One region of the Mediterraneibacter sp. ICN-202921 genome, then DNA from elsewhere that is predicted to be linked to it. Evidence: riboswitches for the same ligand, from Rfam matches in the RefSeq annotation. Region 1 holds a riboswitch; each other region holds the start of a gene.
The links. Region 1 has a riboswitch for thiamine pyrophosphate ahead of WKT01_RS02085 (energy-coupled thiamine transporter ThiT). Riboswitches for the same ligand answer to the same signal wherever they lie in the genome.
Positions count from the first base shown of each region.

Region 2: it holds a riboswitch for thiamine pyrophosphate, as region 1 does, so the genes downstream of both, thiM (hydroxyethylthiazole kinase) here and WKT01_RS02085 (energy-coupled thiamine transporter ThiT) in region 1, are expected to answer to the same signal.
Region 3: it holds a riboswitch for thiamine pyrophosphate, as region 1 does, so the genes downstream of both, thiC (phosphomethylpyrimidine synthase ThiC) here and WKT01_RS02085 (energy-coupled thiamine transporter ThiT) in region 1, are expected to answer to the same signal.

Region 1 covers NZ_JBBKBE010000002.1:9,575-16,661, forward strand. Annotated here, with positions in the region: gene WKT01_RS02065 (thioredoxin family protein) at 44-391, shown strand; tRNA gene WKT01_RS02070 (tRNA-Lys) at 548-620, shown strand; gene WKT01_RS02075 (EFR1 family ferrodoxin) at 980-1,726, shown strand; gene WKT01_RS02080 (carbohydrate kinase family protein) at 1,719-2,663, opposite strand; TPP riboswitch at 2,767-2,872, shown strand; gene WKT01_RS02085 (energy-coupled thiamine transporter ThiT) at 2,915-3,580, shown strand; gene hypE (hydrogenase expression/formation protein HypE) at 3,612-4,679, opposite strand; gene hypD (hydrogenase formation protein HypD) at 4,704-5,798, opposite strand; gene WKT01_RS02100 (HypC/HybG/HupF family hydrogenase formation chaperone) at 5,788-6,006, opposite strand; gene hypF (carbamoyltransferase HypF) at 5,997-7,087, opposite strand, start outside.
Region 2 covers NZ_JBBKBE010000003.1:171,170-178,256, reverse strand. Annotated here, with positions in the region: gene thiD (bifunctional hydroxymethylpyrimidine kinase/phosphomethylpyrimidine kinase) at 1-229, opposite strand, end outside; gene WKT01_RS04240 (HAD family hydrolase) at 252-914, opposite strand; gene thiE (thiamine phosphate synthase) at 920-1,564, opposite strand; gene thiM (hydroxyethylthiazole kinase) at 1,551-2,372, opposite strand; TPP riboswitch at 2,436-2,547, opposite strand; gene thiW (energy coupling factor transporter S component ThiW) at 2,545-3,057, opposite strand; gene WKT01_RS04220 (YbaK/EbsC family protein) at 3,321-3,800, shown strand; gene WKT01_RS04215 (SufB/SufD family protein) at 3,884-4,804, opposite strand; gene WKT01_RS04210 (ABC transporter ATP-binding protein) at 4,794-5,540, opposite strand; gene WKT01_RS04205 (LysR family transcriptional regulator) at 5,584-6,462, opposite strand; gene WKT01_RS04200 (YeiH family protein) at 6,802-7,087, shown strand, end outside.
Region 3 covers NZ_JBBKBE010000005.1:10,718-17,804, forward strand. Annotated here, with positions in the region: gene WKT01_RS05815 (Tex family protein) at 1-1,595, shown strand, start outside; gene WKT01_RS05820 (biotin transporter BioY) at 1,624-2,166, opposite strand; gene WKT01_RS05825 (DUF5685 family protein) at 2,379-3,236, shown strand; gene WKT01_RS05830 (J domain-containing protein) at 3,217-3,843, shown strand; gene WKT01_RS05835 (hypothetical protein) at 3,834-4,367, shown strand; gene WKT01_RS05840 (diaminopimelate dehydrogenase) at 4,513-5,499, shown strand; TPP riboswitch at 5,881-5,991, shown strand; gene thiC (phosphomethylpyrimidine synthase ThiC) at 6,103-7,087, shown strand, end outside.

The DNA of each region.
Region 1 (7,087 bases):
TTTGTCATGGGGAGGAAAAAGAAAAAAGATGTAGGTGAATAAAGTGAATGATAAGTTCCAAAGGAAAGAAAAGACAAAGATTCGGGTCACACAGGAGAATTACAGTCTTGAGGTACTGTCATCCGATCTGCCTGTCCTGGTGGAATTTTATGCATCCTGGTGTGGGAAATGCGCCATGATGCAGGCGATCGTGGAGCAGATCACGGAACAATATAAGGGTATCATAAAGGTATGCCAGATTGACATTGATGAGTCGCCGGCGATCGTATCACAGTTTGAGGTGACGGTAGTTCCCACTTTCGTGCTTTTTGTAGAAGGGAAACCAGTGGCAGCTGCCAGTGGAGTGATCGGGAAAGATAGAGTGGAAACGATGATAGAGGACTATAAATGAAAAGCAGAATTTCTGTGCTGGGATAGAAAACCTGGCACAGAGATGAAGAAAAAGGTCAAAAACCGGAAAAAATTGAAAAAACCTCTTGCAATACTGAAAAAACTGTTATATAATAACCCTTGCGTTATGAAAATAACAGATAAAATATTGCAGGACGCGCGATTAGCTCAGTTGGTAGAGCACCTGACTCTTAATCAGGGTGTCCAGGGTTCGAACCCCTGATCGCGCACTTAGAAATCACTGTTTTTGCGGACGTTGTGAGCCGCGGGGACGGTGGTTTTTTTGTGTGTTTTGCTTTTGGAGTTTGTTTTTAGCAGTGTTGGCGTACTGGGATAGTTGACTTTTTATTGTGGCGTATATTTGGAACTGTTATAATAGAGACGTGAAGAAAACGGTAAATTCAAATTTGACGAAGGAAGAATCGGAATTGATGGAGGTAAATAATTTGAAAAGATTGACAGCAATGATAGTTTTACCGCTTTTATACTAACTCTTATGCAGAAGATGGAATGGTAGTAGTACGAATTGGAAATGAATGGATAGAGTTCAAAGTGAAATAAATATCTGAATTTGAAGGAGGGATAGAAAATGGTCTTGTATTTTTCAGGCACTGGGAACAGTGCGTATATTGCAGAGAGGATCGCACAGGCTTTGGAAGAAGAAATCTGCTCCTTAAACCAGAAGATCAAAGAGCACAGACTTTTCGCAGGTCCGACACAAAAACGGATGATTTTTGTACTTCCCACATATGCCTGGCGTATACCAAAGGTGGTGGAGGAGTGGATTCTAAAATCCAGATTTACGGGAAAACCGGACGTATATTTCGTAATGAATTGCGGTTCCGAGATTGGAAGTGCCGCGAAGTATATAAGACGGCTGTGTAAAGAGAAAGACTTTTGCTATAAAGGGTGTGCGCAGATCATCATGCCAGAAAATTATCTTGCTATGTTTCAGGTCCCCAAGGAGGAAGAGGCTAAAGCAATCATAGAGAAAGCAGAACCCAAAATAGAAAAAGTCATACAGCAGATCGCCGCAGGAGAAGCGCTGGAAGAAGAGAAGGAAGGGTTTTTGGGCGCTTTCTTGAGCGGCCCGGTCAATGCAGTATTTTATCCGGCGGTCGTTCATGCGAAGAAATTCTGGGCAGACGATCAGTGTATCGGCTGCCGCAGGTGTGCAGACGCCTGCCCATTGAACAATATTACGATGGAGGAGCAAAGACCGCAGTGGCATGCTATGTGCACACACTGTATGGCATGCATCACGGTCTGCCCTGTAAAGGCTATTGAATATGGAAGAAAAAGTGCAGGAAAGCCACGGTACCGCTGTCCTATGTAAGAAAGTTTTCTACTTGGTCTCGATCTTGTACACCGGAAGTGGCGCCTACTGATTGTATGCAAAGGGCAGCACAGGCAGAAGCGAAAGTGAGCGCCTGCTTGAAGTCTTTGCCCCGGAGGATGGAAGAGAGGAAACCGGCGGCAAAATTATCTCCGGCTCCTGTACTGTCTGCGACATGTACGGGAAATGCTGGCAGAGTGAAAGAAGCCGCTGCATTTTTGGCGAAACAGCCGTTCTCGCCGGCTTTGATGATGACATTTTTTACACCATAGTTTAAAAAGACATCTGCCATAGCTGTATAGTCTTTTTCCTGTGTATAAAATGCGGCTTCGCTTTCATTGGGAAAGATATAATCTATGTAAGGCAGTGCAGCTTTAAGATCTGTGAGGGAAAGCGGAGAATGCAGGGGCAGTTTGGTATCTGCCGCTACGATAGCGCCGGCTGCCTTGGCGGTCCGGCAAATGGAGGCAATCGTTTCCGGCCGGGTAAGAGGCGGGCGGAAAAGGCTGGCAAGGCAGACAAGCCGCGCATCTTGGAATAATGTGGGCGGTATATGCAGGAAATCATCTAGGCGGGAAACCGCATTGATGGATTTTCGGTTTCCGTCTGTATTGACCAATAAGGGGGAAACAGGAGTAGGTACGTTATTGCTGTGCAGGATGGAATCGGTCAATATACCGTTATCCGCAAGCAGTTCATGCAGAGTTTTTCCGGCAAGGTCGTTTCCAAGGACGCAGACTGTGCGTACAGTATGTCCGAGGCGTGAGAAGATAACAGATTCGTTGAAGGCATCTCCGCCGGGAGAAAGGGTGACAGAGTCTGCGGTCTGCACACGTGTATTTTCGGAAGCCGCATTCCAGCCTTTGATGATACAATCCATGAGGACCTGGCCGATACACAGGATTTCGGGTGCTTGAAAAGATTCTGCTGATTTCATCTTTTTCTCCTTTTTAAAAATCTTGTATAGGATAACCGAAAAAAGAGCCGCGCTTGACTTTTCTCGGTATTCTGTTTAAAATATAGAATCGAAATAATATAAAAATGATGACAAGGGGAGCTTGTGTTGCAGGCTGAGAGGAAGTTTTAAGCTTCGACCCGTAACCTGATTTGGATAATGCCAACGTAGGGATATACATATGTGGTTTTTTAAGCCCTCCTTGTTTTCAGAAAAAAGCAAGGAGGATTTTTATGTTAAATTTTTTAGTCAATGCAGAGGGAGGACTGACTACTGCCGGCTATGCAGTGAGTATAATCGCAGGGATCGTACTGTTTATCGCAGCGTTGTTTTTCGCCGGAAAAAGCGCAGGGAAAAAGAAGATGTCGGCAAAACAGCTTGTCTTTTGCGCAATGGCGATCGCGCTGGCATTTCTGACGTCCTATCTTAAGGTATTTCAGCTTCCATGGGGCGGAAGCGTCACTTTATGCAGCATGTTGTTCATTGTCCTCGTAGGCAACTGGTATGGAGTGAAAACGGGTGTTTTGGTGGGACTTGCCTATGGACTTCTGCAATTTTTACAAGAACCGTACGTCTTATCCTTTTTCCAGGTATGCTGCGATTATATACTTGCCTTTGCGGCTCTTGGTGTGGCAGGTTTCTTCGCAAAGAGCAGTCATGGGCTGGTGAAAGGCTATATTGCCGGCGTGCTGGCAAGAGGCGCATTCCATGCGCTGGGCGGATATTTATACTGGATGAGTTACATGCCGGATACATTCCCGCAGTCTTTGAAGAGTATTTATCCGATCGTTTATAACTACAGCTACCTTTTGGCAGAAGGGATCCTGACGGTCATTCTTCTGTCTGTTCCGGCCGTGTCGAAGGGACTGCAGCGTATCCGTCAGATGGCACTGGAATAAGTCTCTGCGGATATTCCGGAAGAAAAAAATGTCAACAGATCCTGGGAAGCTGCTGTCCGCTGAGTTTGGCAAGGATCCTTTTGCCTCCAATCTTTGTTTTTAAGAGCACATGACCGGGCATATCTTCTGTAACCGTTCCGATCACTGCCGCATGTTCACCGCCGGACACTTCTTTTAGAGCGTTCAGGACAGGCGCGCATGCTTCCGGAGCGGTCACAAGAAGCATCCTGCCTTCACAGGCACAGTAGAGTGGGTCCAGTCCCAGCAGATCACAGGCTGCTTCCACAGGCGCGTCTACAGGGACGGCATCTTCTTCTATCTCGATGGAAAAAGGCATGTTCTCCGTAAATTCATTTAAGGCCGTTGCGATTCCGCCTCTGGTAGGATCCCGCATGATGCGGATGCCGGAGCAGGCGGGAGAACTGTTCGGGAGAGCTGTCTGTGTTTTTTCTGCCGCATGGATGGCAGCTTCTGTTAGGAGATGGAGACATTGACAGTCGGAACGTAAGGAAGATGTTTGGGCATCTTGTAAAGAGAGCAGTCCGGAACGTGCCATCATAACAGCAGCGCCATGGCAGCCTGCGCTGCCGCTTAAGATGACCGTGTCTCCTTTACGGATACCGGATTTCCCGGGGAAATGGGCGCGCAGAAAGCCAATGCCGGCTGTATTGATGTAGATACCGTCCCCTTTGCCCGCTTCTACCACTTTTGTATCGCCTGTTGTGATGAGTACTCCTGCCTGTCGGGCCTCTTCTGCAATCGTGTCTACGATCATTTTGAAATCCCGGAAGGAAAAACCCTCTTCCAGAATAAAAGAGAGACTTAAATATTGGGGGAGTCCTCCCGCCATACATACGTCATTTACTGTGCCGCATACACATAAATTTCCAATATTGCCTCCGGGGAATTTCCACGGAGAGACAACGAAACTGTCAGTGGAAAAGACAAAAGAATTTTCCCCCCTCCTATCTTTTAACAGGGCACCGTCTCCTAACTGGGAAAGGATGGGATTTTTAAAAGCAGGAAGCAGGATAGAATCGATCAGTTCTGCGGTCTTGCCGCCTCCGCTTCCATAATCTAATGTGATAATATCTTCCATATCTGTATACCTCCATAGAATCGATCAAACTTCATACTGATAAGCTGCCGCACAGGCGCCTTCCGAAGAAACCATGCAAGGGCCGATGGGATGGGCAGGGGAGCAGACCGTCTTAAAAAGCGGACAATCCAGGGGTGAGGCTACGCCTCGGATTACTTGCGCACAGCGGCAGCCGGGGTGTTCTGCATTGGAAGAAGGCCTGAAGTGAAACTTCTCCCAGGCATCCCACTGACGATACTGATCTCTTAGAGTATACCCACTGTCCACAATCGTTCCAAGACCGCGCCAGGTACTTTCGCAGGTCTGAAATACAGCGTTTATATATTCTTGCGCGAGAGGATTTCCTTCCGGGCGTACGAGACGTGTATAGGTATTTACCAGAGCGGGTCTGTGCACGGCGAGCATATGTGTCAGTTCCAGGATAGAATACAGAAGGTCAGCCGCGTCAAATCCACTCACAACAGCAGGAAGATGAAATTCTCGGGGAAGGAAAGCAAATGCGTCAGAACCTGTGACAGCAGCCACATGACCGGGGCATAAAAAACCGTCTACGGCGAAATCTTCTGCCGTGATCAGGGAGCGCAGCGCCGGCTCTGTCTTTTTCAAAAGACTGAGCACAGAGAAATTTTTCACTTGTTCTTCTGCGGCTTTTAAAATACAGGCAGCAGTACCGGGAGCGGTGGTCTCAAAACCGACACCTAAAAACAGAACATCCAGCTGGGGATATGCATAGGACAATTCCAGGGCATCCATGGGAGAATATACCATCTCGACATGTGCGCCTTTGGCCTTTTTTAAGAGGAGATTTTCCTCGGGATCCGTGCCTGGGACACGCAGGAGGTCTCCATAGCTGGCGATCAGAATATGCGGATCCTCCGCAAGAGAAAGGATCGAGTCTATGACATTTGCCGGCGTGACGCATACCGGACAGCCGGGGCCGGAGAGCAGGCGGATGGAGGAAGGCAGGATACTTTTTATGCCTGTACGTGCGATCGACATGGTGTGTGTGCCGCAGATCTCCATTAGTCTGATGCTGCCGGTCTTTTCAGTCAGTTCCTCTACCCGTGCAAGGATCTGCTGCGTTTTTTGCGGAGATTTGAATTCCTTTTCATAGAGCATCGTAAATATCCTCCAGAAATTGTAGATTTTCGCGCGCTTCCGGTTCCGACATTTTCTGTATGGCAAATCCGGCATGCACCATGACATAGTCTCCGGGAGACGCGTTTTGGATAAAATCTATGCGGATTGTCTGGGAAAGTCCTTTTGCCTCACAGACAGCAGACATTCCTTCAATCGTTTTGATCTTCATAGGGATTGCTAAACACATATTATTTCCTCCTTTTTGCTGGCCGCAACCGCCAGTTGTCCAAGACAAATGCCCTCATCATTGGGAGACACATGTCTGTGAGTATAAACGGTAAATCCATTTTGTTCTAAGAGTTCTGTCACTGTGCAGAGAAGAAAGCGATTTTGAAATACACCGCCGGACAGAACCACAGGGAGCCTTTGCGGATTTAGAACAAGGCATTGCTCAAGCGCCATCCGGCAGAGGGTATACATGAAACGAAAGGCAATGAGCCCCTTGTCTGTTTTTTCTTCCAGATCTTTGTATAAAGTCTGGATAAGAGGACGGGTATCAAAGATGCGCAGTCCATTTTTATTATAAAATTCGATCGGATAACACATTTCCGAAAGAGCAGTGGCGCGCATATGCTTAGAAGCCAGATATACGTCTGGGCTTTCATAAGGAGAGAGGGCCTCTGTCAAAGCTGCGGCTTCTCCTTCATAATCGGCTTTAACCTTTTGCAAGAGCAAGGAGCCGACCCCGTCAAAGAGCCGCCCCATACTGGTGGCCCGCAGACAAAGACCAGAGTCGATGAGTCGGGACAAAGCGGTCGTTTTTGCCGAAGAAAGTGGGATATAAGATGTATCTTGTATACCTGCGTCCAAAAGAAGTCCCAGGGCGATACGAGCAATCTCCTGTGTCGCACGGTCGCCGCCGGGGAGCGGAACCGGGCGGATGGTACCGATCCTTTGAAAAGCGGAAAAATCTCCTTTCATAAATTCTGCGCCCCAGATGGAATCGTCATCTCCCAGCCCCATACCGTCCCAGATGATGCCAAAGCAAGGTGCATGCAGATGATTATCTGCCATGCAGGAGGCCATATGCGCCCAGTGATGCTGTACTTGCAGCAGAGGAAGCTGTTCTTTCTCAGACAGCCGGAAAGCTTCCTGTGTAGATAGATAATCGGGATGTAGATCACAAACGAGAAGAGCGGGCTTCAGGCGGAACAAACGACGGAAAGTATGAAGCGTCTCACGGTAATGGGAAAGCGTTTCTGCATTTTTGAGGTCACCGATATGGGGGCTGCAAAAAACATATTTCTCCTTTCCCAGTGCAAAAGAAG
Region 2 (7,087 bases), on a different contig from region 1:
CAATTTTTACGGCATCCGGGCGTATATCGTTAAATATACAGTCTAATTGTTCCTTCAAAAACCCGGGAGTCACCTCCATGATCCCTGCCACCCCAGTTGTATTCTGCGCAGTCAAGGCTGTCACAGCACTCATAGCGAATACCCCATTTGCCATCATTGTTTTAATATCAGCCTGTATTCCGGCTCCTCCGCTGCAGTCGCTTCCAGCGATCGTCAATGCAGTTTTCATCGTACTTTTCCTCTCTTTTCTTTCATTCTCCAGCCATTCTTTTATAAACCAACGCGAAATCCGTATATGCGGCCAAATAAATATCCGCCGTATTCCATATTCTTGCAAGATTTCTGTCATTTGCCTTGTCATATACGGCAACTGTCTTAAAACCTGCCTTCTTCGCCGTTAGGACAGCGTGATACGCATCTTCAAATACCCATGTATTTTCAGGTTCTGTATCCATCTGCAGCGCTGCGGCCAGATAAATATCCGGCTGCGATTTACTGCTTCCAATCTCTGCACATGTAAAAATCCCTTGAAAATAAGAAAAAACTCCTAATCTTTTTAATGCTGCTTCTGCATTTTGCCTATCTCCGGATGTCGCGATCGTCATGGGTATTTTTCTCGCTTTAAATTCATCCAGATATTGTCTTACGCCTTCTTTCAGAGGAACTTTCTCTCTGTAAAACTCTTCTACCCGTCTGTTCAGGCCACTTACCACCTCCGTTTCCGTAAGCGCGAGTCCATATGTTTTGATCAGATATGCAGCGCCTTCCTCCAAACTCATCTCAAAGAGGATATTTCTAAGATCTTTTTCTGCCGCTATCCCTAAACTCTTCAAATATAATTCTCCTAAGTTTTCCCAAACAGGCATGGAATTTAAAAGCGTTCCATCCACATCAAATACGATACCTTTTATCATTTTCTTTATCTTTCACCTAGCATTTCTTTTGTCAGATCACGCAGTCTCTTTGCTGCATTTTGTATATCTGACTGTGCAAAGACAGCACTGATGACTGCTATACCGCAGATTCCACTTCCTTTTAGTCTCATAACGTTTGCTTCGCCAATCCCACCGATCGCGATCACCGGAATATTTACTGCCGCACAGATTTCTTTTAGCGTCTCATGATCGACTTCTTTTGCGTCTGCCTTAGAACCTGTAGCAAATACTGCTCCTACTCCCAAATAATCTGCGCCATTTTTTTCTGCTTTTACAGCTTGCTCTACTGTCTGCGCCGATACACCGATGATCTTATCCTCACCCAGTATTTCTCGTGCATGCAGCGCTTCCATATCACTTTGACCCACGTGCACTCCATCTGCGTCAACCGCTTTTGCGATTTCTACATTATCATTGATCACAAACGGGACTTTGTACTGGCTGCAAAGTTCTTTTATCGTTTCTGCCTCTTTTAAAAATGCGGCTTCCTCCAGATTTTTTTCCCTGAGCTGTATAAATGTCGCGCCTCCTTTTAAGGCTTCTTCCACTTGTTCACAAAGTCTCTTTCCATGCAGCCATCTTCTGTCTGTCACCGCATAAAGAAGTAGATCTTTTTTAGAGCACCTCATACTTTGCACCTCTTTCTAATTCTTCTCCTGTCATATTATAAACTGCATCGATGATACGGCTGCGATATGTCGCATTTCCATCTCCTTTGCACATATAACTAAACCCGATCTCCCCGGCAAGTCCCATTGCACAGACTGCTGCTGCCGCAGCTTCCAGATGATTCTCCGGATTCGCTGTCAGATATGCTGTCATCATGCCGGATAACTGACATCCGGTTCCGGTAACCTTCCCCATCTCCGGACGTCCATTTCGTATCACATAACATTGTTTTCCGTCTGATACAAGATCAATGGCCCCTGTGACAGCAATGATCGTCTTCGTTTCATCCGCAAATTTTTTCACAAAAGCAACCGCTTCTTTCAGATTCTCTTCTTTCACGATATCTGCTATGTCCGCATCTACCCCCTTTGTCGTCCCGCTTCCATTTGCCAGCGTCCTGATCTCCGACATATTTCCACGGATAGCGGTCAGTTGGATTTCCTTCAGCAATCTCAGCGCCGTATTCGTTCTAAGCGCACTGGCGCCTGCCCCCACCGGATCCAGCAGGACAGGATGCCCCAATACATTTGCCTTTCTTCCTGCCTTAAACATTCCTTCTATACTTGTTTTGTGCAAAGTTCCAATATTGATATTAAGTCCGCCGCAGATAGATGTAATGTCCTCCACATCTTCTGCTTCATCCGACATGATCGGACTTCCTCCACAGGCCAGCAATATATTCGCCACATCATTTACAGTAACATAATTTGTAATATTATGTACCAAAGGAGCAGTTTTTCTCACTTGCTGCATGCACTTTTTTATCATATGATAAATCCTCCTATGCTTCTTATTCGATAAAAGCGGGTATACCAATGAGGTATACCCGCTGCGAATGCGTTTATATATTCCCTACGTTGGCATTATCCAAATCAGGTCACGGGTCTAGACACGTTCGTCTACTCTCAGCCTGCCTGCTGCGCAAGCTCCCCTGTTATTTCTATTGATAATTCAAATTTCCCAGATATATATCCAACACTTTCATTCTTTTCATCACAGTAACGAGAACAACTGCCAGTATCGTGCCGCCAAAACTAGAAATAAAAAATGGAATCACGAAACCAAAAACAGCGCTGTCGCTTCCCATCAGAAACGCTGCAACCGGATAACTTAAAATCCCTCCGATCACTGATGTACCGAACAGTTCACCTACATATGCATAAGGCAGATGTTTCCCATACTTATATAACATACCACAGAGAAACGCTCCACACATGGATCCCGGAAATGCCAGCAGTGTCCCGGTTCCCATCAAATTACGCAAAAGACTCGTTACAAACGCCATCCCTACCGCATACCCCGGTCCTAAAAAGACGCCGCCCAATATATTGATAAAATGCTGGACTGGAGCACATTTTGACGCGCCCACCGGAATAGACAGCGGAGAACAGACAATACCGACAGCTACAAGAATGCCTGCCAAAGCAAGCTTTTTTACATTGATGTTTTTCATGTTAACCTCCTGAAATAACGGTCGATACTCCTTGGTATCCTCTCACTCCGGAACACGGATTCCCTCGCAGGTTATTTTCGTACCTCGTACGCCGGTACAGTAAAAACCCAAACGGCGCTCCCCGCCTGAGAAAACTCTTTGTCAGATATCCGCCCATATCTTACCACAATCCTCTTTTACTGTAAAGATACTTCTGTTATAATACACAATAGTAAACTTGGTATCCTATATCATAAATAACAGGAAAAATAAAGGAGATCACAATGTCTGTTCAGATTGTTAAAGATTATTTTAAAAACAAAAATATATCTAAAGAAATTATTGAGTTTTCATCTTCCAGTGCAACTGTTGATCTTGCGGCACAAGCCGCCGGTGTAGAACCTGCACGTATTGCCAAAACACTTTCTTTCTATACTAAGGAAAGAGATACTGCCATCCTTATTGTAACTGCAGGAGACACAAAAATAGACAATAGTAAATTTAAACATTTCTTTAGCATGAAAGCTAAAATGTTATCTCCTGAAGATGTCGAAACCTACACTGGACACGCCGTCGGGGGAGTATGTCCTTTTGGAAATCCCTCCTCAGTCACGACGTATCTGGACGTGTCCCTAAAGCGCTTTTCCACCGTATTCCCCGCTGCGGGGAGCGCAAATTCCGCAGTAGAAGTGACCTGTGAAGAATTAGAAAAATTTGCAGAAGCCGCAGACTGGATCGACGTGTGTAAGACACCCTCTGTCTGACACTCTCAGGAAAAACTTTCAAAACATAACAAAAAGGGAATGACCACGGTTGTTAGAACATACCGTCTGTCATCCCCCTTTTTTTATTTCAAGAAATTTTCGATGATCACTGCCTCTGCCTCTTCCTCGTTGAGTCCGAATGTCCGCAGTTTGATCAGCTGTTCATCATTGATCCTTCCAATTGCCGCTTCATGTACGATCTGCGCATCCACATGCCTTGCGTTAATCTCCGGAATGGAACTGATCTCTGCTTCATCCATGATGATAGAATCACACTGCACATGTGCATGGCAGAGATTGTTTCCGATTGCTTTCGGATGGAACACCTGTCTGGATTTCCCTTTTGCAACAGAACGTGACACAATCCTGGCAGAACTATTTTCTCCCATCAGCTGCACATCCATATTCGAGATTGCTGTCTGTTCTTCATGTGTCATCAGCTTCTCCGTCACAAAAAGCTTAGCGTTTTCTGCCAGTTCAATATAATTTTCTCTTTCTGTAGAATCAACGCCCTTAATCTGTGAAGTCTCAAGTGTAAACACAGAGTTCTCACCTACGTATATTTTTGTAACTGGATTCAACACTTTTTTCCCCGTGCCGTCTCCTTGTGCATAGTGGTTCTCTATATATTTTACATTGGCGTTTTCCCCTACATGGAAAGTATGGATACCGTCATGCCTCGTCTCGCTGCATCCTTCTCCATGAATCCCACATCCGGCGATAATGGTGACATCCGCTCCATCTTCTATATAGAAATCATTATATACAACATCTACACCTTCCTTTGACATAACAACCGGAATGTGTACCTGCTCGTTTTTTGCCTCGCCGCTGATATGGATATCAATACCTGGTCGATCTTCCTTTTTCACTATATGGATGTGTCTGCTGTCACCGTGACATACAGCCATCCCGTTTAACCTTAAATTATATGCGCCCTTCTGTTTAAATCCATAGGAATCTATCACATCCAGCACATCCTGCGTCACTTTATCAAGCTCCATAGAGTTCCCCTCCTTTTTGCTTACGACATTCACAGGCGTCCATTGCATGTCCAAATAACTCCGGCATGATTTCTTGTGCCGTACCGATGCTTTTTTTCTTTCCATCCGCAATCACCATAATACGATCCGCCATCTCAATGATCCGCTCCTGATGAGAGATTAAAATAAGACTTTCCTTTTTTTCTCTGTGGATCTGTTCAAAACGTTTGATCAGCATAGAAAAACTCCACAGATCGATCCCGGCTTCCGGCTCATCAAAAATACAAAGCGCATGGCGCTTCGCAAGAACCGTAGCAATTTCAATCCGTTTCATTTCTCCGCCCGACAATGTAGCATCTGCTTCTCTGTCTATATATTCTCTCGCACACAACCCTACACTGCTCAACAGTTCACAGCAAGTCTTTTCATCCAATGTCCGGCCCGCGGCAAGAGATAAAAGCCGCCTCACAGTCATCCCTTTAAAGCGGGGAGGCTGCTGAAAGGCAAAGCCGATCCCCGCTTTTGCTCGCTCATCTATTGAAAGAGCTGTAATATCCTGCCCATCCAGATAAATCTTTCCTGCAGTTTCTTTGTTGATTCCCATCAACACTTTTGCCAGCGTAGATTTGCCGCCTCCATTTGGTCCCGTAATGACCAGCATCTCTCCATCCTGAACGGTAAAACTAACGTCGGATAAAATCTCCGACTGCCGTCCTTCTTCTACTATATCATAAGATAAATGCTCTACCTGTAACACCTACATCACTTCCTTTTTTATAATCTTGCGTATACTGCGTTCTTCATATCGAAAATCTCTGAAATATCTCTCTGTAGCGCTCTGCATAAATACTCCCCCGACGCCAGAGAAACGTAAAGTCATGAGACACCTGAAAATCCGGCAGATCGATCTTTTGTATCTCGCCCTTTTCCAGTTCATCTTTTACAGCAACTTCATATAAAAATGTAATACCACATCCTGCTTTTGTCAACTCTTTAATGGTCTGCAGGCTTCCTGCTTCCACACATTTCTTAAAATCATCCAGGCTAAAATTCTGTGAACTCAAAAACCGCTCCAGTACTTCTCTTGTACCGGAACCCGATTCCCGCAGCAGAAGACGTTCTCCGAATAAATCTTCTATTTTTTCCGGTTTCTTTACAAACGCATACCTCTGCCCACAGACAGCAATATATGCTTCTGTTGAATAATGCATAAAATCATATTCTCTTTTCTTAAAAAACCCTTCCACGATCGCAAAATCAATCTGCCCTTCATCCAATCTGTTCAGCAGCATATTCGTATTTTCCACTTCCATGTGTATCTTCGCATCCGGATACGAGGCCAGATACTTTGCCAGTATCTTCCCCATCAATGCATCTCCTACCGTACGTGTCGCCCCAAAGCGTATCTCTTTTAATTCTTCCCCTTCCTTTCTCATTTCATTCTGGAGAGAAAGCTCATCATGTTTCATTGTCATAGATGCATTTCTAAGCAGTTCGCCCGCATTCGTCAAACGCAGTTTTTTCCCTTCATAGAGAAATAATTTCGTATGGTAGTATTTCTCCAGATAGTGGATATGCTGTGAAACTGCCGGCTGTGTAATGTGAAGTTCTTCTGCTGCCCTTGTAAAATTCATGCAGTGGCAGACTTTTAAAAATGTTTCCATACGAAAATCAAGCATATAGACCCCTCTTATATTTCTATCCTATACCTTATCGGGCATAGCCCGTCAGCCTGTAAGGCCCAAATTGCGGGATGCCCAAACAGGTATATAGCGTCCTATTGAAACAAGATGCGGGATATTCCGATCAGAACAGCCCGCACCCTATATATGCTGACCTTATCAGCTTTATAGTAATTACTCCCTGCATTTATCATAACATATATTTATTATAAAATAAAGATATATAATTATATTTTATATTCTCTTTATGGTATGCTTTTTTCAACAGCAATCTTGCGTATACCCCTGCCTCGCCTGTTGCTGAAATTTTTATCATCATCTATGGAGGAATATAGTATGAACTTTATTAAAAAAAATGGTGCAGGTCTGCTTCTTTGTCTATTCATCTCGTTCCCAGCCTGGTTTTTAGGTCAACGTTTTCCTGTCGTAGGAGGGCCTGTATTTTCTATCTTGATTGGAATGATCCTTACTTTATTCATGCCGCAAAAAGAAAAATTTGCTCCGGGGATCCACTATACATCTAAAAAAATCTTACAGGCAGCTGTCGTTTTTTTAGGTTTCGGCATGAATCTGACAGAAATACTGGCAAAAGGCAGACAGTCACTCCCTATTATCCTTTCTA
Region 3 (7,087 bases), on a different contig from region 1:
GAAAACTGCTCTCCACGGCGAAGAATGCAGAAATAGAATCCGTATATGAGATGTATTATAACTTTGAGGAATCTGTCATGAAATTGGCAGGTCACAGGATCTTAGCGGTAAACCGTGGAGAAAAGGAGAAGATCTTAACGGTGAAGATCGAGGCGCCGGAAGAAGAAATATTGCGCTTCCTGGAAAAACAGGTTATCCATACAGAGAATCCATATACAATGCCTTTGTTAAAAGAAGCAGTGGAGGATAGCTATAAGCGTCTGATCGCGCCGGCGATCGAAAGAGAGATCCGCAATGAATTGACAGAAAAAGCAGAGGATGGAGCCATCGAAGTATTTGGAAAGAATCTCCATCAGCTTTTGATGCAGCCTCCTATTGCCGGACAAGTTGTGCTTGGCTGGGATCCGGCATTTCGTACCGGTTGTAAACTGGCGGTGGTAGACGCTACAGGAAAGGTGCTGGGGACGACGGTGATCTATCCGACGGCTCCGACGACACCACAGAAGATCAAGGCGTCTAAGGAGCTGCTCAAAAAAATCATCCCTAAATATCATATTACGTTGATTTCCCTGGGAAATGGAACGGCTTCCCGGGAATCAGAACAGTTTATCACAGAACTTCTGAAGGAAATTCCGGAGAAAGTACAGTATGTGATTGTAAATGAGGCGGGAGCATCGGTATATTCTGCAAGTAAACTGGCAAGTGAGGAGTTCCCTAAATTTGACGTAGGACAAAGGAGTGCTGCCTCGATTGCAAGGAGACTGCAGGATCCGCTGGCGGAATTAGTAAAGATCGATCCGAAATCTATTGGGGTAGGTCAGTATCAGCATGATATGAACCAGAAAAAACTGGGGGAATCTTTGACAGGAGTTGTAGAGGATTGTGTAAATAAAGTAGGCGTGGATCTAAATACGGCTTCTGCTCCGTTATTATCTTATATATCTGGGATCACTGGTACGATTGCGAAAAATATCGTGGCGTACAGAGAAGAAAACGGAAAATTCGAGAGTCGTAAGGAATTGCTGAAGGTAGCAAAATTAGGGCCAAAGGCATTTGAGCAGTGCGCAGGCTTTATGCGCATCCAGGGAGGAAAAAATCCGTTGGATGCGACAGGGGTGCATCCCGAATCTTACGGGGCAGCAGAAAAACTCTTAAAAAAGCAAGGTTTCAAACCGGAAGATATCACAGGCAGAAATTTAACCGGGCTGTCACTTACGATCAGAGATTATGCGCGCCTTGCCGAAGAATTAGGAATCGGAGAGATCACGCTGAGAGATATTGTAAAAGAATTGGAAAAACCTGCCCGTGATCCGCGTGAAGAGATGCCGAAACCGATCCTGCGTACGGATGTGCTGGAGATGGAAGACTTAAAAGAAGGAATGGTATTAAAAGGCACTGTCCGTAATGTCATTGATTTCGGTGCGTTTGTAGATATCGGTGTACACCAGGATGGGCTGGTACATATTTCGCAGATCACAGACCGATATATAAAACATCCGTTGGAAGCTGTCAGTGTGGGAGATGTTGTAGACGTAAAAGTGATGAGTGTAGATTTGAAGAAAAAGAGAATCCAGCTTACTATGCGAGGAATATAGGAAAAGACAGAAAAATAGTTCCTCTGTTTTAGAGGAACTGAAGTGCAGACTTAAGTTTCCGTCCGATAAAAACGGCAGCAGCGATTTTGAGGGCATCTCCGATCAAATAGGGAACAACGCCGATCATAAGAGCTGCTGTAAAATTCACATGTAATTGTACGGCAAGCCATACAGTCCCGAACAGATAGCAGACAGCGGTGCCTGCAAGTAGTCCTCCTATTTGCAAAGAGAGTGTATCTGAAAAATGTTCAACAAAAAAGCCGCCGATGACTACGAGAAAAAGATACCCGATCAGATAGCCGCCGGTGGGTCCGGCAATCTTTCCAATCCCGCTTCCAAAAGAAGAAAAGACAGGAATGCCTGCGATTCCGATCAGGATATAGAGGATACAGCTTATGGCGCTGTTTTTCATTCCAAGCACATAGCAGGACAGATAGAGTCCAAAGGTGGCGAGAGATAGTGGGACCGGACTAAATGGCAGAGGGATGGTAAAAGGGCTGATAATGCAGAGGACGGCTGTCATCAGTGCGATACGAGTAAGACTATGAGTAGTGGTGCGTGTTGTTTCCATAATAATAGACTCCTTTTGTGTATTCCATATTCCTATATTTGCAGCATACATAAAGTATAAAAGAAAAATGATATAATGTCAACCTTATAATAAAAATAGTTAACAATTGCCCAATCAGAAAAGATTTACAAAAATTTTATATGGGTTAAAAATGAGCTGTGTTATACTAAAAACCATATATAAATAGGATAATAGAGATATGGAGAAAAGATATGTTTGGTTATGTGACCATATGTGAACCAGAATTAAAAGTTAAAGATTTGCGCAAATATAAAGCATATTACTGCGGACTTTGCCATATCCTGAAAGAAAAATACGGTATATCCGGACAGATGACACTGACGTACGATATGACATTTGCGATCATTTTGCTGACGTCTTTATATGAGAGCCAGACTTGTACAGAAGTGCATAGATGTAAGGTGCATCCGATAAAAAAACAGCAGATGCTGCAAAACGAGATCACGGAATATGCGGCAGATATGAATGTTTTGCTTGCATGGTATCATCTAGAAGATGACTGGCGGGATGAAAAGAAAGTAAGCGCATTTCTGGCAAAGGGGGCGCTGAAGCGTAAGGCGAAACGGATCATTGCAAAGTATCCGCGTCAGAGCCAGGCAATCGAAACCTCCCTGAAAGAACTTGCCGCCTGCGAAAAAGAAAATAGTACAGATCTTGACCGGACGGCAGGATGCTTTGGGCGTTTGATGGAGGAATTGTTTGTCTGGCAGGAGGATATGTGGGAAAAGAGTTTGCGCAGAATGGGCTTTTTCCTGGGAAAGTTTATATACATCATGGATGCGTATGAGGATCTGGAAGAGGATCTGAAAAAGAAATGCTATAATCCGCTTAAGAAACTTTGCACGCAGGAAGATTATGAAGAAAAATGCAGGGAGATCCTCTGTATGATGATCGCAGAGTGCAGTGTGGAATTTGAAAAGCTGCCATGTATCGTAGATGTGGACATTTTGAGAAATATATTGTATGATGGAGTCTGGAATCGCTATCATAAGATACAGTTGAAGAAAAGAGAAGGAAAGGAAAAGAAAAATGACGAAAAATCCATATGATGTACTGGGCGTGTCACCCAATGCATCGGATGATGAGATAAAAAAGGCATACCGTGATCTGACAAGAAAATACCATCCGGATGCGAATGTAAATAATCCGCTGGCAGATCTGGCGGAGGAGAAATTCAAAGAAGTACAGGAAGCGTATGATACGATCATGAAAGAACGCTCCACCGGAAGCACAGGGGGATATTCCTACGGCTACGGCGGCGGATATAATCAGGCGCAGCAAGATCCGCAGATGCAGGCAGCCATAAATTATGTGAACAGCCGTCATTACCGGGAAGCTTTGAATGTGCTTGATCAGATCCAGAACCGTTCGGCAATGTGGTATTATGTCAGCGGATGTGCCAACGCAGGGATTGGGAATAATCTTGTGGCAAGAGAGCATGCGGCACAGGCCGTCAACATGGAACCGAATAATCTGCAGTACCGTCAGTTCCTAAATCAACTCGATTTTAGCAGCCGCAGATACCAAAGCAATCCATATGGCGGCGGATATGGAACAGGAGGATCTTCCTGCGGCACAGGAAATATGTGCTGTGACCTATGGTGTGCAGACAGTTTGTGTGAATGTATGGGAGGAGATCTTTGTTCATGCATGTAAAAGCAAAATCTATGGCATTCGGCGGCCTGCTGCTTGCAGTGTCGGTCGTATGCATGTCTCTTGGCAGTGTGATTGAGACAAATACATTGTTCCTTTTAGCGGCAGCCTCTTATTTTGTAGGTATTGTGATCCGCGAATATGGTTTGAAGATAGGGGCCGCCTTTTATCTGGCAGATGTTTTGCTGGGAGTTTTGGTCGCGCCAAATAAAATTTATGTGCTTTCATTTGCGGCTATGGGGTTTTATATTTTGGCAGTGGAATGTATCTGGCATGTGCTGGAAAAGCATCCTAACATAGAGAAACGCCATATTTTATTCTGGATGATGAAATATGTGATCTTTAATGTTATGTATATCCCTATGGTACTGGTTTTTCAGGAACTGTTGTTTTCAAAAGCCATTCCGGGTTCTATGCTCCTCATCGTTATTGCGGCAGGCCAGGCCGGTCTATGGGTCTATGACAGGGCATATGAGTATGTACAGGGACATATATGGAATAAAATGCGCGGCAGACTGCTGCGGTAGAGAGTCCGTAAAGGGCTCTTTTTGTTTGGTTTTTCTGTTGGTCTGTATACAAAAAATGTGTGTGATGATATGAAAATTCTTGAAAAATCCAAAAGGTACTCGTATAATAAAAACCGAATTGTATAAGAAAGGAGAAATGTTCGTTATGAGTATAAGAATTGGGATTTTAGGATATGGAAATCTAGGGCGCGGCGTAGAATGTGCGATCAAGCAGAATCCGGATATGGAACTGGCTGCTGTATTTACCCGCAGAAATCCAGAGGATGTAAAGATTTTAACAGAAAGTGCGGCAGTATGTGCTTTAGCAGAGGCGGAAAACTGGAAAGATAAAATAGATGTTATGATTTTGTGCGGAGGCAGCGCTACAGATCTGCCGGAGCAGACGCCGGTCTATGCAAAATTATTTAATGTGGTGGACAGCTTTGATACACATGCACGTATCCCGGAGCATTTTGCAAATGTAGATGCGGCTGCAAAAGAAGGAGGAAAAGTAGGACTCATCTCCGTAGGCTGGGATCCGGGGATGTTCTCTCTGAACAGAATGTACGCAAACGCGATCCTGCCGCAGGGGAACGATTATACATTCTGGGGCAAAGGAGTCAGCCAGGGACATTCTGACGCGATCCGTCGTGTGGAAGGCGTAAAAGACGCAAAACAGTATACAGTTCCTGTTGAGGAAGCTTTAAAGGCAGTTAGAGATGGAGAGAATCCAGAATTGACAACACGCCAGAAACATACAAGAGAGTGCTATGTAGTATTGGAAGAAGGCGCGGATGCGAAGAAAGTGGAAGAAGAGATCAAAAATATGCCGAACTATTTCGCTGATTATGATACAACAGTGCACTTTATCAGTGAAGAAGAGTTAAAGAAAGAGCACAGTGGAATTCCACATGGCGGATTTGTGCTCCGCAGTGGAAAGACAGGCTGGAATGAAGAAAATGCTCATCTGATCGAGTATAGTTTGAAATTGGATTCCAATCCAGAGTTTACTTCCTCTGTGATCGTTGCATATGCAAGAGCAGCGTACAGACTGGCAGAAGAAGGACAGACAGGCTGCAAGACAGTATTTGATGTCGCGCCGGCGTATTTAAGTATAAAGAGTGGAGAAGAACTAAGAGCACATATGCTGTAAATAGGAAGTTAATCGACAAAGCAGCGCAAATGTGTCTTATATATTTTTCCCCGATCTTTTCACTGGATTTGATCGTCTGGCTTTGTTTCTGATATAAGAAAACAAAATAAGCCTGCCGGCGCGGCAGATAAGCATTTCCTGCTGCATGCGCTGTTAGGCTTATGTATTTTTATAAAAGGAAAGAGCCACATATTGCTGTGACTCAAAGGGGGAAAAAGTTTATGAAAAAGTGTTCTATCTTTAGAACAATTATAGTATATAAAATAATTGTGTAAAAAGTGTGATGGACTTTTGAATGGATTATGAACAAATCTATAAAAAAATATGAAGAGTTCCCGCTAAGTTAGTAATTGCAAATGCAATTGCAGTATATTATAATACTTTTATAAAAAGGGGTGCTCGCGTTTAAAGCGGGCTGAGAGTAAGCTGAGATGCTTTAACCCATAACCTGATTTGGATAATGCCAACGTAGGGATATACGATCATGGACAGAGGATTAAGATGACCGGACTGCCGCAAAGTATATGTATACGTTGCGGCAGTTTTTTGCTGCAATAGTATTGTCTGATGAAGGAGCAAGAAAAAGAAAGGTGGAAGAATACGATGAGAAACTTCTCGACACAGATGGAGGCAGCAAGAAAGGGAATCATAACAGAAGAATTAAAAAAAGTAGCGCAAAAGGAAAGGATGACAACAGACGAGTTATTGCCGCTCGTAGCAGAAGGAAAAGTGGTGATATGCGCAAATAAAAATCATACTTGCATAGACCCGGAGGGAGTCGGTTCTATGCTCCGTACAAAAATAAATGTAAATTTAGGAGTTTCACGAGACTGTAAAGACTATGATATAGAGATGAAAAAAGTGATGGAAGCTGTTAATATGGGAGCACATTCTATCATGGATCTTTCTTCCCATGGGGATACGATCCCTTTCCGGAGAAAGCTGACGGCAGAGTGTCCGGCAATGATCGGGACTGTACCGGTATATGATTCAGTGATCCACTATCAGAGAGATCTAGATACATTATCGGCAAAAGATTTTATTGATGTGATCAGGCTTCATGCAGAGGACGGCGTGGATTTTGTGACACTGCACTGTGGAATAACAAGAAAGACGATTGAGCAGATACGAAATCACAAAAGAAAGATGAATATTGTATCCAGAGGGGGATCGCTTGTTTTTGCATGGATGTGCATGACAGGAGAGGAAAATCCTTTTTATGAATATTATGATGAAATTCTGGATATTTGCCGGGAATATGATGTCACGATTTCTTTGGGAGACGCATGTCGTCCCGGCTGCCTTGCGGATGCGACAGATGTATGCCAGATGGAAGAACTGATCCGGCTGGGTGAACTGACAAAACGTGCCTGGGCGAAGGATGTGCAGGTGATGGTAGAAGGACCGGGACATATGCCGCTGGATCAGATCGCGGCCAATATGAAAGTACAGCAGTCTGTATGCCAAGGCGCACCTTTTTATGTGTTAGGACCATTGGTGACAGATATTGCGCCAGGATATGACCATATTACCGCGGCGATCGGAGGCGCAGTTGCCGCAGCGGCAGGAGCTGCCTTTTTGTGTTATG